Regions from separate parts of the Oryzomicrobium sp. genome, predicted to be linked through region 2. Evidence: predicted binding sites of a transcription regulator. Region 2 holds the regulator's gene; the other holds the start of a gene.
What was found. The regulator FNR, encoded in region 2, switches genes on or off when oxygen is low (the NO sensors DNR and NnrR bind a similar motif). The targets are predictions, from matches to a motif close to TTGANCTAGNTCAA.
Positions count from the first base shown of each region.

Region 1 (6,985 bases), on a different contig from region 2:
CTTGCCACCCACCCGGGCCACGCCCTGCGGGTCCTGGATGGCCATCAGGTCGATGTAGCCGATCTTCCGGACGAAGCCGTTGGCGTCGGCGTCCTTCAGGCTCACCTTGTAGATGCGCTTGAAGCGGGCCGGCACGTTCTGGCAATCGACCCGGGGCTGGCCGTCGCAGCCGGTTTCCGGCAGGCCCTCGCCGTTGTCGCGCTCGATGATCAGGCCGGTGTCGGCATCGATCATGTTGAAGTCGCCGATGTTGTTGCCGTTCTGCTCCAGGGCGTACTTCCATGACCGGCCGGTCCAGGCGCGGCGGGCCACGTCGAATTCGAGGATGCGCAGGTAATCCTTGCCATTGGCGCTCTCCCACTTCTTCTCGGCCTCGTTCCACAGGGGGCCTTCGAACAGGGGGTAGAGAAAGCGCCCGTCCTTGGACGCGGCCATGCCCTCGAAGCCCCGGGAGCGGCGCACCGGGGTGGAAAAGGCGCCGGGGGTGGCCGGGGTGGTCACCGCGTAGTGGTCCGGGGAGCGCACCGCCTTGCCGTCCACCTCGGTCTCGAACACGCCCAGCACCTTGCCCTGGCGGTCGGCCTGGATCAGGTAGGGCCCCAGTTCGTCGCCGAACCAGACGTGGTCGCCGACGAACTGCATCGACTCCAGGTCGAAATCGGCCCCGGTCAGGTAGCGGGACTTGGTGCCCTCGTTGACGATCAGGAACGGCACCTTCTTGTCCGGGTCGCGCAGGAACACGGTGTTGAGGCGCTTGACCCCGCCGTGCTTCCAGTCCGGCTTGACGTGGTGGAACATCAGCATGGCGTCGGCCGAGTTGTTGCGGGCGCCGTAACCGTTGTCGGTGAGCACCCAGTAGCTGCCGTCCTTCATCGCCTTGATGCCGGAAAAACCCTGCACCGGCTGGCCGTCGAAGGGCAGGCTGATGCCGGTGGGGCGCGGCGCCTCCTTGGCCGACAGGTAGGAGGTGCCGGCGATGCTGCCCAGCCTGTCCTCGCGGCGGCCGTCCGGGCGGGTGTACTTGCCCGAGGTGCGCAGGCTCTCCGGTGCGTCCTTGGGCGGGGCGACGAAGCTGCGGGCTGGCAGGATGGCGTGGCCTTCGAGCACCGCCGGGTAGGCCGGGGCGGTCTCGGCCGCGGCCGGCAGGGCGACGGCCAGGGGCAGGGCGGCCATCAGGGCTACGGTAAGGGGGGAGCGGGCGGGGCGGCGGGCAGTGGAGCGGGCCATGGGTTCTCCGGTGGGAGTGGAAAACCGGCAAGGCTATAAACGCCCCATGACGCTCCCATGGCCGCAGGATGACGTTTGTCTGTCAGCGGGCCGTCCGGTACCGGCATCCCGGTCCGACGATGGCCGGAAAGCCGCGCCAGTCGGGCTTCTTCACGATGCCTGGGCGGAGAATGGCTACAGACGCCGCATCCCGAGGGCACATGCTGAAACGCCGCGACTGGCGCGGCGTTTCAGATGGTGGGGCACAGCGGAGCGGTCAGGCGCTCTGGGCGATCCGGGGCGCCGGGACGTGGCCGGCGGCTCCGTCCGCTGCGTCCGCCGCGTCCGCAGTGTCCGCAGTGTCCGCAGCGTCGGGGGCGAACCAGGCGCAGCACTGGCGCAGGTCCACCACGCCGCCCACCACCAGCAGGGCCGGCGGCTTGACTCGGTCGAGGCGGATGCGCTCGGGCAGGGTTGCCAGGGTGGCGGCCACCACCCGCTGGCGCACCGTGGTGCCGTTCTCAATGGCGGCGGCCGGGGTGTCGGCGGGCAGACCGTGGGCGATCAGCTGGCGGCAGATTTCCTTGGCTGCCGCCACGCCCATGTAGAACACCACGGTCTGGCGCGGCCGGGCCAGGGCCGTCCAGTCCAGGTCCACCGTGTTGTCCTTGAGGTGGCCGGTGGCGAATACCAGGGTCTGGGCGTGGTCCCGGTGGGTGAGGGGAAAGCCCCCGTAGGCGGCGCAGCCGGCGGCGGCGGTGATGCCGGGCACCACCTCGAAGGGGATGCCGTGGCGGGCCAGCACCTGGATCTCCTCGCCGCCCCGGCCGAAGATGAACGGGTCGCCGCCTTTCAGCCGCACCACCCGCAGCCCTTCCTGGGCCAGCTTCACCAGCAGGTGGTTGATGTCGTCCTGGGGCAGGGAATGGTTGGCCGATTCCTTGCCGACGAACACCCGGCGCACGTTGGCCGGCGCCAGGTCGAGGATGGATTCGCCGATCAGGTGGTCGTAGACCAGGGCGTCGGCCCCGCCGATCAGGCGGGCGGCGCGCAGGGTGAGCAGCTCCGGATCGCCGGGACCGGCCCCGACGAGATACACCGTACCGGGCTCGATGCCGCGGCGGGCCATGGGATCATTGGGCAGGAGCTTCATTCGCTGAATTCTCGGTGGCACGTTGGAACGTGGGTGGGGTGGCAGGGTACAACATTTCGCGCTCGCCGGCCCGACGGCTGCGACGCAGGCGTCATGACCGGAGTTTGCCCGGATCGCCCCGTCCCTCCTTGATTCCGGTCAAGGAGGCCCTGCGCCGCCACGATCAGAGTAGGGTTATCTCCCGCGGTCCCCTGTTCCGCTTTCGATCGTCGTCCGCCGCCTTCGTTCTGCCGGTCTTTTTCGTTCCCCTGCCTGCCATGATCCCGTTCCGTTTCCGTACCCTTTTCCCCACCCTGGCCTGCGCCGCGCTCCTGGCCGCCCCGGGGGCCGCCCGCGCCGATGCCGACACGGCTTCGCCGTCGCCGGCGCGCCGCGCCGAGATCGTGCGCATGGTGCGCCAGGACTGCGGCTCCTGCCACGGTATGACCTTCAAGGGCGGCCTGGGCCCGGCCCTGACGCCGGAGGCCCTGGCCGGAAAACCCGAGGAATCTTTGGCCGCCACTGTGTTCTATGGACGTAAGGGGACGCCGATGCCGCCCTGGAGCAGCATGTTGAGCGAGGCGGAGGCGACCTGGGTGGTGCAGCAGCTGATGCGGGGGTTCCCCGATCCGGGACGCTAGTTTTTGAGTTTCGGCGTGCGGCCGAGGGTGGCGTGTTTGCGCCGTTCCCACGGCCCGGAGTCCAGAGCCCGGCACCGGCTGCCTGCACGGGAGCCATCTCCGCCTGGAGCACGCCCATGAACAACCTCGAAGACATCCGCCGCGCCGTCGAGCGCCGTTTCGACTGCCGCTGCCGCATCACCGCCACCCCCATCCGCTCCTACCCGGGACGGGCCCTGCTCTCGGTGGTGTTCGACACGGTGATCCTGCCCCGCACCTGGGAAGGCTTCCTGCACATGGCCGACGAACTGTCCCGGGCCATCGCCGACTATCTGCGCGACGAACTGGGCCTGGCCGAGGGCGTCGAGATCGACGTGGACCACGCTGCCCGCTTCGCCCACCTGTCGCTCCTGCCGGTGGGCATGGGCGAGGTGGTGCCGGTGCCGGACGCCCCCGAGTACTTCGAGCGCACCCACCAGCTGGCCCAGTTCCACCGGCTGCGCCACACCGGCTGGCGTCCGCGCCAGCTCTGATCCGCCCGTTACGATCCGCGCCCAAGGCAGTGCACGGCGTGCCTTCGCCGTTTCCTTCACCTGCGGGCCGGGGGGCGGTCTCCCAATGCAAACGCCCCGCGCAAGGCGGGGCGTTTGCATTGGTGCGGGGCAGGGGCCGGCTCAGTGCTTCATGTTGCCGTGGTCCATGGCGGCCGGAGCGGGGCGCTGCACCGGGGCCTCCACCTTGAGGGCGGTGCCGTCGTCGAACTTGAGGGTCAGGGGCACCTGGTCGCCTTCCTTCAGCGGCTGCTTCAGGCCGATCAGCATGATGTGGTAGCTGCCCGGCTTGAGCACGGCCTCGCCGCCGGCCTTGACGTCGATTTCCTTGACCGGACGCATCTTCATCACGCCGTTGTCGTTGATGTGGTTGTGCAGTTCCACGGTGTCGGCCACCGGGCTTTCGGCGGCCACCAGCTTGCGGTCGGCGCTGCCGGCGTTCTTGATGGTGAGGAAGGCGCCGGTGACCTTCTGGGTCGGCGGCACGGCGCGCACCGTGGGGTTGCTCACCGACAGGTCGGCGGCGAAGGCGGGGGCGGCCAGGGCGGTCAGGCCGGAGGCGAGCAGGGCGAACAGCAGACGCATGGGACGATCCTTTCGTTTATGGAAAAGGGCAGGGCTGGATTCAGGACGCGGCGAGCAGCCGGCGCAGGGCGGCGGCCACTTCCGCCGGCGGCGTGCCGTGGGGTAGTTGGCCGGCCAGGCTGCCGTCCGGCCCGATCAGGTAGAGCACCGAGGTGTGGTCCACGCTGTAGCCAGTATCGCCTACGGCAGGCGTTTGCGCCGCGTAATAGACGCCGTAGCGGCGGGCCACGTCGGCGATGGCTTCCGGGCTGCCGGTCAGGCCGAGCAGCTTGGGGTGGAAGAAGCGGCTGTAATTCTTGAGCTGCTCCGGGGTGTCCCGAGCCGGGTCCACCGAGATGAAGAAGGGCTGGACCCGGGCCAGTTCCGCCGCCGACAGGGAGCCCAGGGCGGCGCCCAGGGTGGCCAGGGAGGTGGGGCAGACGTCGGGGCAGAAGGTGTAGCCGAAGTACACCACCCCCACCTGGCCGCGGAAGTCGGCCAGGCGCACCGGACCGTCGGCGGACTGGAGGGCGAAGGACACGTCCCGGCCGGCGCTGCCCGGCAGGGTGCCCCGGTCGGGGCGGCCCGGCTGCCAGGCGACGAGGGCGGCGGTCACCGCCACCAGCAGCACCAGGGTGGCGATCAGCACCCGGCGGGCGGCCGGGTCGCGGGGCGGCGTGGCGGGGGCGTTCATGGCGATCAGTGGCCGGCGGGGCTGCCGCCGGTGGCGAAGCGGAAGGGCACGGCCACGGTGCGGCCGCCCAGGATCAGGTTGGCGGTGGCCCGCCAGGTCATGGGGCCGGTGACGCACACCGGAATGGTGGCCGGCCCGCGGAACACGGCGACGCCCCCGGGTTCCGCCAGGGCGGCGGCGAGGGGGGCCGGGTTGTAGCCCATCTCCATCTCGGCGCCGGTGAACACCACGGTCACCGCTTCCACCGCCACGCCCTGCACGGTGGCGGTGAGCTGCATCGGCTGGCCCGGCTGGAGGTCGCCGCCGGCGTCGGCCCGGGCTTCCAGGGCCAGGGAGCCGCCGCCGGGCAGCTCGGCCCGGCACACGACGCGGCCCAGGGCGCAGTCCAGGTCGGCCAGGGCCACGTCCGGCTGCTTGAGCAGCAGGGGGGCGAAGCGCCAGGCGGCCACGCCCAGGGCGACCACGGCGGCGAAGATCACCAGGTCGATTAATCCGGACGTGCGGGGAAGCAGGCGGGGCATGAGAAAAGGCAGGGTGTGGGATAAACGGGCCGGGCAGAGTGTACGGGCGGGGCGGAAAGGTGTCATCCGCAAATGCCGCGATTTCCCCCGGATACGCTGCGGCCGATTGTCGCACCGCCCCGGCGCGGGGCGGTTTGCCCGGGATCAAAAACGGGGAGCGTTTTCTGGGGGGGGCCGCAGGCGGGTAGAGAGCGCCTTCGTGGCCGGCGGCCGCAGCAGGTATGCTTGGCGGTCACGCCACTGTGTTGCGGAGTCCGCGCCCATGCTTGTCCTGCCCCCGATCATCCGTTCCTGCGCCGCCTGCCGGCCGGAATCCACCGAATCCGTTTTCGACGCCCCGTCGGCCCGCCGCCGCCGGCTGCTCGCCGCCTTGCCGGCCCTGGCGGGGGCGCCCCTGCTGGCCCTGGGCGGCACCGCTCCGGCCGGGGCGGCCGAGCTGGAAAAGGGCGCCCTGGACGAACTGTTCCGCACCCCGGTCGTCGGCCTCGACGGCAAGCCCGCCGCCCTGGCGGCCTACCGGGGCAAGCGCCTGCTGGTGAACTTCTGGGCCACCTGGTGCGCCCCCTGCCGCCGCGAGATGCCCGAGCTGGCCGCCCTGGCCCGGGAACGCAAGGACCTGACGGTGCTCGGCATGGCGGTGGAGGAAGACCCCAAGGCGGTCGGCGCCTTCCTCAAGTCCATGGGCGTCGGCTACGCCAACGTGCTGATCACCCCCATGGCCGGCCTGGCCCTGATGCGCCGCCTGGGCAACACCGTGGGCGGGCTGCCGTACACCGTCGTCGTCGAGGCCAACGGCAATCCGCTCATGGCCAAGGTCGGCGCGGTGACCCGGGCCGAGGTGGAAGGCAAGCTGCCCCGGGGCTAGACGTCTGGAATGGCGTCCGGCGTCCCGGTAACATCGCCAAAGTCCGCGCCTGGCGCGGGGTTTGACCGGTATCAAGCCCATCGGCCGATCCCTTTGCGCCGATCCCGGGCTTTGCCGACAATGGCCCGATCATGCAATCGCGCCAGCCCTTTGGGGCGGCCAGTACCGATGAGGAAGGCAACATGACGGGGAACATGACCGGGCGTGGCCCGCACCACATCCTTGCGATGACCCGCGGCGTTGCCGCGACGACCTGGGGCCGCGCCTGGCGCGCTGCGCTGCTCGCCCTGGCCAGCGCCGGCCTGGCTGCCTGCGCCACGCCGGGCGGTTCCGGCACGGCATCGGCCCTGCGCGGTACCGGCGACCTGGGGCTGGTGGTGGAGCGGGCCTCGGGCCAACTGACCCTGGTGGACACCACCGCCCGGGCGCCCTACGCCCAGGTGGCCGGCCTGGGGGACCTGTCCCACGCCTCCGCCGTCTATTCCCGGGACGGGCGCTACGCCTACATCTTCGGCCGCGACGGCGGCCTGACCAAGGTGGACCTGCTCACCGCCGGCATCGCCAAGCGCGTCATCCAGGGCGGCAACTCCATCGGTGGCGCCGTCTCCCAGGACGGCACCCTGGTGGCGGCGGCCAACTACGAGCCGGGCGGGGTCAAGGTGTTCGACGCCAAGACCCTGGAACTGGTGGCCGACCTGCCCGCCGAATACACCGCCGCCGACGGCAGCAAGAAGTTTTCCCGGGTGGTGGGCATCGCCGACCTGCCCGGGCGGCGCTTCATCTATTCGTTGTTCGACGCCGACGCCATCTGGATCGCCGATCTGTCCGACGT
Region 1 covers NZ_DAISLS010000006.1:147,765-154,749, forward strand. The annotation lists gene V7Z98_RS07155 (esterase-like activity of phytase family protein) at 1-1,227, opposite strand, end outside; gene cobA (uroporphyrinogen-III C-methyltransferase) at 1,484-2,359, opposite strand; gene V7Z98_RS07165 (c-type cytochrome) at 2,617-2,979, shown strand; gene V7Z98_RS07170 (hypothetical protein) at 3,096-3,491, shown strand; gene V7Z98_RS07175 (copper chaperone PCu(A)C) at 3,633-4,094, opposite strand; gene V7Z98_RS07180 (SCO family protein) at 4,135-4,767, opposite strand; gene V7Z98_RS07185 (hypothetical protein) at 4,773-5,288, opposite strand; gene V7Z98_RS07190 (TlpA family protein disulfide reductase) at 5,551-6,153, shown strand; gene V7Z98_RS07195 (cytochrome D1 domain-containing protein) at 6,381-6,985, shown strand, end outside.
Region 1: a site for FNR is predicted at 2,488-2,501, ahead of cobA (uroporphyrinogen-III C-methyltransferase). Genes of this name have one in related genera too.

Region 2 (6,985 bases):
GTTCGCCTGGTAGGCCAATGAACGGCAATTCCAAATTGCGGCGCAGCCCGATCAGCTCGGCACGTCCCTCCCCGGTGAAATATGGTACGCACGGCATCGGGGTGGTAGGGCACGGCAGCAACGCCAATTGCCGGGAGCCCTGTTCTGTCGCACCGCCTGCACGCCCCAGAACACCCAGAACAAATTCCACTGCGGGTTGCGACAAAAGCAAATGCGAACTATTATCACCAATTACCGGACAGGGCTTATCCCAAGCCTGCCCACCCGGCCCCTCGATGCCAGCCACGCCCCGCCTGCCAGAAGCGCAGGGACCGGGCCGCCAGCCCAACCCTGCAACCGGCGGCTCCGGCCGCCGCCCCACCGGATGCGGAGCCATGCGCGAGCCCCTCGACCGGCGTCCCGGCGACGCCAACGAACTCCTCTCGGCGGCCATGACCTGGATGACCGAGCATGCCCTGTGCGGCGAACCCTATCTGTGCCAGTTGATCGTGCAGAAGCTGGCCGCCCTGGACAAGCTGCCCGATCCCCAGGTGCCGCCGGCCCTGCGCCATACCTGCCGGCAGATGCTGCGGCACTGGGCCGACCTGGCCCAGGCCTACGCCGACCTGGACCGCCTCGACGCCCCCGACGAAGTCGCCCGGCCCCTCGCCCACTGACGCCCATCCGGCCGCCCTACTGGAGCCCTTTATGTCCCGCTATACCGGCCCGCGCCTCAAGGTGATGCGCGCCCTCGGCCTCGACCTGCCCGGCCTGTCGCGCAAGACCATTGCCGACCGTCCCCATCGCCCCGGCCAGCACGGCCTCAAGCCCCAACGCCTGTCCGATTTCGGCGCCAAGCTGATGGAAAAGCAGAAGCTGCGCTTCAACTACGGCCTGACCGAAGGCCAGCTGCGCCGCCTGGTGAGCGAAGCCAAGCGCAGCAAGACGCCCACCGGCGACAAGCTGCTGGAGCTGCTGGAGCGCCGCTTCGACAACGCCGTGTTCCGCGCCGGCTTCGCCCCCACCATTCCGGCGGCCCGCCAACTGGTGCGCCACGGCCATCTGCGCCTGAACGGGCGCCGGGTCGACCTGCCCGGGGTGCGCCTCAAGATCGGCGACACCATCACCCTGCACCGGAGCGACAAGCCCCTCGACGCCATCCGCGCCAGCCTGGCCGAACCCGCTCTGACCCGCCCCGAGTGGCTGACGTGGGACGAAACCGCCCAGAGCGCCCGGGTCGGCCATCTGCCCGGCCCCCAGGACGTGCCCTTCCCCATCGAAATGCAGCAGGTGGTGGAGTACTACGCCCTGCGCGGCTGATAACCCTGCACCGCCGGCGGGCCCACGCCAGCCGGCGGTCCCGGCACTCGCAATGTCCCTCGGGGCCCAGCCAAAAACGATAGCCATTCTCATTAACATGGCTATCGGCTAGACTATTCCTTTGCCCGGCGCTCCGATCCCCCTGCGCCCACGGCCCCTGGAGAAGCCCGCCATGATGCAAGCCCTTGTCATTGCCCTGCGGGAAGGCCTGGAAGCCTTCCTGATCGTCGCCATCACCCTCGCCTACCTGCGCCAGACTGGCCGCCACGCCCTCACCTCCGCGGTTTACTGGGGCACCGGCGCCGGCATCCTCGCCTCCGTCGTCGCCGGCTACTTCTTCGGCAAGGCGGAAAGCCAGCCCTTCTGGGAAGGCACCTTAGCCGCCATCGCCGCGGTGCTGGTGGTGTCGATGGTGGTGTACATGCTTTCCGCCGCCAAGCACATGCGCGCCAACATCGCCGCCCGCATCGAGGCCGCCAGCCTCAAGACCGGTAGCGGCGCCTGGATCGGCGTGTTCGCCTTCGTCCTGCTGATGATCACCCGAGAAGGCATGGAAACCGCCCTGATGCTTTCCGCCGTACTGTTCAGCGCAGGCATGGAAGACCTGGCCATCGGCGGCATCCTCGGCGTGCTGCTGGCCGGCCTGGTGGCCTGGGGCTGGGGCCGCTTCGGCAGCCGCATCCGCCTCGACCGCTTCTTTAAGGTCACCTCGGTGTTCCTGGTCCTGTTCGCCCTGCAACTGGTCTTCTACGCCTTCCACGAATTCACCGAGACCGGCCTGCTGCCCATCGACAATGAGTACTGGCACATGGTCACCGAGCCCTGGGGGCCGGAAGGCCAGTACGGCCAGTGGATCACCTATTCCCTGGTGGCCATCCCCCTGGCCTGGTTCGCCCTACTGGTCCTCCGGGAAAAGCTCTCCCGCCCGCACCACCCGCGCACCGCCTGAGCTGCGGCGGCAACACGCAAAACAAACGGGGCACCCAAGGGTGCCCCGTTTGTTTTGTTGCTTTACTTTTAGAACCAGCCCAGCCGGTACCGACCCCGATCCACCTTCCGTCAGCGCGATTGCTCAGTTGGCGACCAGTAACCGCAGGCCGGCGAACAATCCCCAGGCGCCGTACCCCAGCACCAGCACACCGGCCAGGCGGCGCATCGCCGGGCGGCGCGCCCAGTCCTTGAGCCGAACCGCCAACAGGCCCATGGCCAGTAGGTTGGGCAGGGTGCCCAGGCCGAACGCCAGCAGGATCGCCCCGCCCCGGGCCGCGGAACCGGCCGCCAGGGCCGATGCCAGGGCGCTGTAGACGAGGCCGCAGGGCAGGAAGCCCCAGAGGAAGCCCAGAGGCAGCGCCTGGGCCGCCGAGCGCACCGGCACGAAGCGCCGGGTCAGGGGCTGGATGCGCCGCCACAGGAATTGCCCGCCCCGCTCCAGGGGGAGCAGCAATTGCGGCAAGCCGAGCAGATACAGGCCCATGCCCACCAGCAGCAGGCTGGCCAGCAGGTAGAGCACGGTGCGCAGCGGCCATTGGGCGGCCAGGGCGCCATGGCCACCGAGCAGCCCGCCCAGGGCGCCCATGGCCGCGCCGGCCAGGCCGTAGGCAGCGATCCGCCCCAGGTTGTAGGCCAGGTGCAGGCCACGCCGTGACGAGCCGCCCCCCGCGGTGAGGGCGACGACGATGCCCCCGCACATGCCGACGCAGTGGGGGCCGCCGAGAAAACCGACGATGAGGAAAGGCAGGAGGGAAGCGGGGGTCAGGGAATCCACGGCGTCAGTGTACTACCCCGGGCGCCGAATCCGGATGGAAACGACGGGGCGGCCGAGAGCGGAGGCGCAGGGAAACGCCGGTGGCAAAAACGCCGCCGGCCGGGCGGTCAGATGACTTTGGAGTAGCGGGTGCGCTGCCGGTCGGCGCGCAGGTAGCGGTCGAACACCATGGCGATGACCCGCACCAGCATCCGCCCTGGGGGCAGCACGGTGATCCACTTGTCGTCCACCTTGAGCAGGCCGGCCTGCTCCATCTCGCGCAGGTCCTCCAGCTCGGCGGCGAAATACTTGCGGAAGTCGATCAGGTGGGCGATCTCGATGGACTCCAGGGACAGCTCGAAGTGGCACATCAGGGCCTGGATGATCGAGCGGCGCAGGATGTCGTCGGCGGTCAGCTCCAGGCCGCGCAGCACCGGCAGCTGGCCGGCGTCGAGACGGTCGTAATACTCGTCCAAGGTGCGCACGTTCTGGCTGTAGGTCGGCCCCACCTTGGCGATCGACGAGATGCCGAAGGCCAGCATGTCGCAGTCGGCGTGGGTCGAGTAGCCCTGGAAGTTGCGGTGCAGCCGTCCCTGGCGCTGGGCCACCGCCAGCTCGTCGTCGGGCTTGGCGAAGTGGTCCATGCCGATGAAGACGTAGCCGGCCTCGGTGAGTTTCTTGATCGCCAGTTGCAGGATCTGCAGCTTGGCGTCGGCGCTGGGCAGATCGGCCTCGAGGATGCGCCGCTGCGGCTTGAAGTGGTGCGGCAGGTGGGCGTAGTTGTAGATCGACAGGCGATCCGGGCTCATCGCCAGAACCCGCTCCAGGGTACGGTTGAAGCCCATCACGGTCTGGTGCGGCAGGCCGTAGATGAGGTCCATGGAAATCGACTGGAAGCCGTTGGCCCGGGCCGCTTCGACCACGTTGACCGTCTCGGCCTCGGACTGGATGCGGTTGACCGCCACCTGCACGCGCTCGTCGAAGTCCTGCACGCCGATGCTCATGCGGTTGAAGCCCAATTCGCCGAGCACTTCCACGGTGGCGGTATCCACCTTGCGCGGGTCTACCTCGATGGAGAACTCGCCGTCCGGCAGCAGGTGGAAATACTTGCGGGTGAGCGCCATCAACTGGCGCATCTCGTCATGGGAGAGGAAGGTGGGCGTGCCGCCGCCCCAGTGCAACTGGGCCACGTCGCGGCTGCCGTCCAGGCTCTCGGCCTGGAGGGCCAGTTCCTTGCCCAGGTACTTGATGTACTTGGCGCTGCGCCCGTGATCCTTGGTGATGATCTTGTTGCAGGCGCAGTAGTAGCAGATGGTATTGCAGAAAGGGAGGTGGAAGTATAATGACAACGCACGTCCCGCCGCACTCAACGGCCCGCCCACACCGCCGATCTCGCGTTTGCCGAGCCAGGCCTTGAGCGCCTCGGCATCGAAGGCTTCGACAAAACGGTCTGCCGTCGGATAGGACGTGTAACGCGGGCCGCTGATGTCGAAACGTTGGATGATCTCGGGATCGAAGACGACGTTGGAGGCGTTGGGGGTCGAAGAGAGCGGAAGCGCCATTGCAGGGTAATATGAGGGTTGTTCCTAAGTATTCATTGTAAGGAACAGATTCACGTTGACCTGGATCAAACCGCAATTTGCCTAGGGGCACGCACTCGTTATGTCCGAAAACCGGGCTCTGAAAACCGTCAATCTTTCGGTCATCAAGACCGCCTGTTCCAACTGCAATCTGCGCGAGTTGTGCCTGCCGCTCGGCCTGAATTCCCAGGAAATGGCCAAGCTCGAGGAAATCGTTTCCACCCGCAAGCGCGTCAAGCGCGGCGACCTGCTCTACCGGGCCGGCCAGCCCTTCGAAGCCCTCTACGCCATCCGCAGCGGCTTCTTCAAGACCGACGTGATCATGGAGGACGGCCGCGACCAGGTCACCGGCTTCCAGATGTCCGGCGAACTGCTCGGGTTGGACGGCATCAGCAGCGAGAACCACTCCTGCAACGCCATCGCCCTGGAAGACAGCGAGGTCTGCCTGATCCCCTTCGACTACCTGGAGCGCCTGTCGCGCCAGGTGCCGACCCTGCAAAACCACTTCCACAAGGTGATGAGCCGGGAGATCGTGCGCGACCACGGCGTGATGATGCTGCTCGGCACCATGCGCGCCGAAGAACGCCTGGCGGCCTTCCTGCTCAACCTGTCGCAGCGCTTCGTCGCCCGGGGCTATTCCCCCGCCGAGTTCTACCTGCGCATGACTCGGGAGGAGATCGGCAGCTACCTGGGCCTCAAGCTCGAAACCGTCTCCCGCTCCTTCTCCAAATTCCAGGAAGAAGGGCTGATCGCGGTGCAGCAGAAGCACATCCGCATCCTCGACATCCCGGGCCTGAAGCGCCTGATGAGCCACACCCCGGTCTGACGGCCCCTTCAGGGCACATCGCCAGACCTCTCCCTCTCATCGCTTCACGACGGCATCGGCGCCCCGCGCCGTGCCGCCATGTGCCCGCCCAGACGGCGCGCCACCTCCTCCGGCAGCACCCGCTTGGCCAGGGGCAGCAGTTCGGCCGTTTCCAGCGCGATGTGCTCCCGATACAGGGCCGCCAACCCCGCCACCATCTCGGCCGACAGGTCCGCCGCCCCACCGGCAAGCAGCTTGCCCAGGTGATCGAGCATGGCGTCCCGGGCCACGTCCATGCGCCGGTGGTCCTCTAGCAGGCGCCCGACCAGGGCCTCCACCTCGCCGCTGGCAGCCTCCTGGCCAGTCACAGCGGCCTTCAGGGCGGGGAACAGGTCCGTTTCCTCGTCCTCGTGATGGTGCGGCGCGGCCACGGTGAAGTAACGCACCACCCCCTCGATGGCCTGCCGGGCGGCGGTATCGACGCCATGGCGGGGCAGGTGCTCCACCAGGCGTTCCAGGGTCTTCAGCTGGGCTTCGATGCGGCCATGGCAGGCGTCGAGCATTTCCAGGGGTTCGTCGAAGGACGGGGCGGCCGGGCCGAGCAGGGATGCGGACATGGAACGGACTTTCAGGCGAGGAAGAGGAAGAAGCCCCAGGGATTGCGGGTCAGGGCCACCGAAACGATGTAGGCGAAGCAGGCCAGGGCCAGGATCAGAAAGACGATCCGCACGCCCTTGGTTCGACCGCGCTTCAAGGCCACGGTGCCGCACAGGATGTAGGCCAGCAGCCCCAACACCTTGGCGGTGAGCCACCCTTGGACGAAGGGGTATTGGTGCAGCAGGGCTGCCAGGCTGAGGGCGCTGACCAGCAGCAGGGTATCGATCACGTGAGGCGCGATGCGCAACACCCGGGCCTGGAGCCGGGGCGAATCGGCCAGCATCAGGCCGCCGCGCAGCAGGAAGCCCAGGCCGGACAGGGCCACGCAGGTGACGTGCAGGTGCTTGAGGATCAGGTAGGCAGTGGTCATTCGCTCATCCTTGGTCGAGGCAGTCGGCGATGCGTCGGCATTCGTGCCGGTAGAGGCGCAGCCCCCCCAGCAGGTTGGCGGCGAGCAGGGTGAAGGCGAGCAATACCAGGGCGCCGGCCAGGGGGGCCAGCCAATCCGGCGCCAGGGGCGCGGCAAGCAACGCCACCAAGGCCGCCGCGTGGCCGCGCAGGTGGCGCATCATGCCCGCTTCTGGCAGCAGGCGCTTCATGTTGGGCGGAATCACCCGCCCCCGTCCCCGGTTCTGCAAGTCGAGCCAGATCAGGAACGGCATTATTTTGTAGAGCATGCCGCAGATCACCGGGATGAACCCGCCGAACAAGGCCAGCACCCCGATCCACAGGGCCAGCCGGTCGCCGTTCCCCACACCCCAAACGCCCCGCCCCGCTTCCCCCGCTCCCCACAGGAGCGCGGCCGCCGCCAGGCCCACCAGTCCCAGGCGCCAGAAGCGCTGGGTCGGGTCCCCCCAGGGACGGCGGCTGCGGCGCTGCAAACCCAGGGTGACCAGGCAG
Region 2 covers NZ_DAISLS010000002.1:52,877-59,861, forward strand. The annotation lists gene V7Z98_RS01735 (hypothetical protein) at 375-656, shown strand; gene rpsD (30S ribosomal protein S4) at 688-1,299, shown strand; gene V7Z98_RS01745 (FTR1 family iron permease) at 1,472-2,248, shown strand; gene V7Z98_RS01750 (sulfite exporter TauE/SafE family protein) at 2,372-3,055, opposite strand; gene hemN (oxygen-independent coproporphyrinogen III oxidase) at 3,172-4,605, opposite strand; gene fnr (fumarate/nitrate reduction transcriptional regulator Fnr) at 4,706-5,449, shown strand; gene V7Z98_RS01765 (hemerythrin domain-containing protein) at 5,494-6,045, opposite strand; gene V7Z98_RS01770 (SirB2 family protein) at 6,057-6,455, opposite strand; gene V7Z98_RS01775 (hypothetical protein) at 6,460-6,985, opposite strand, start outside.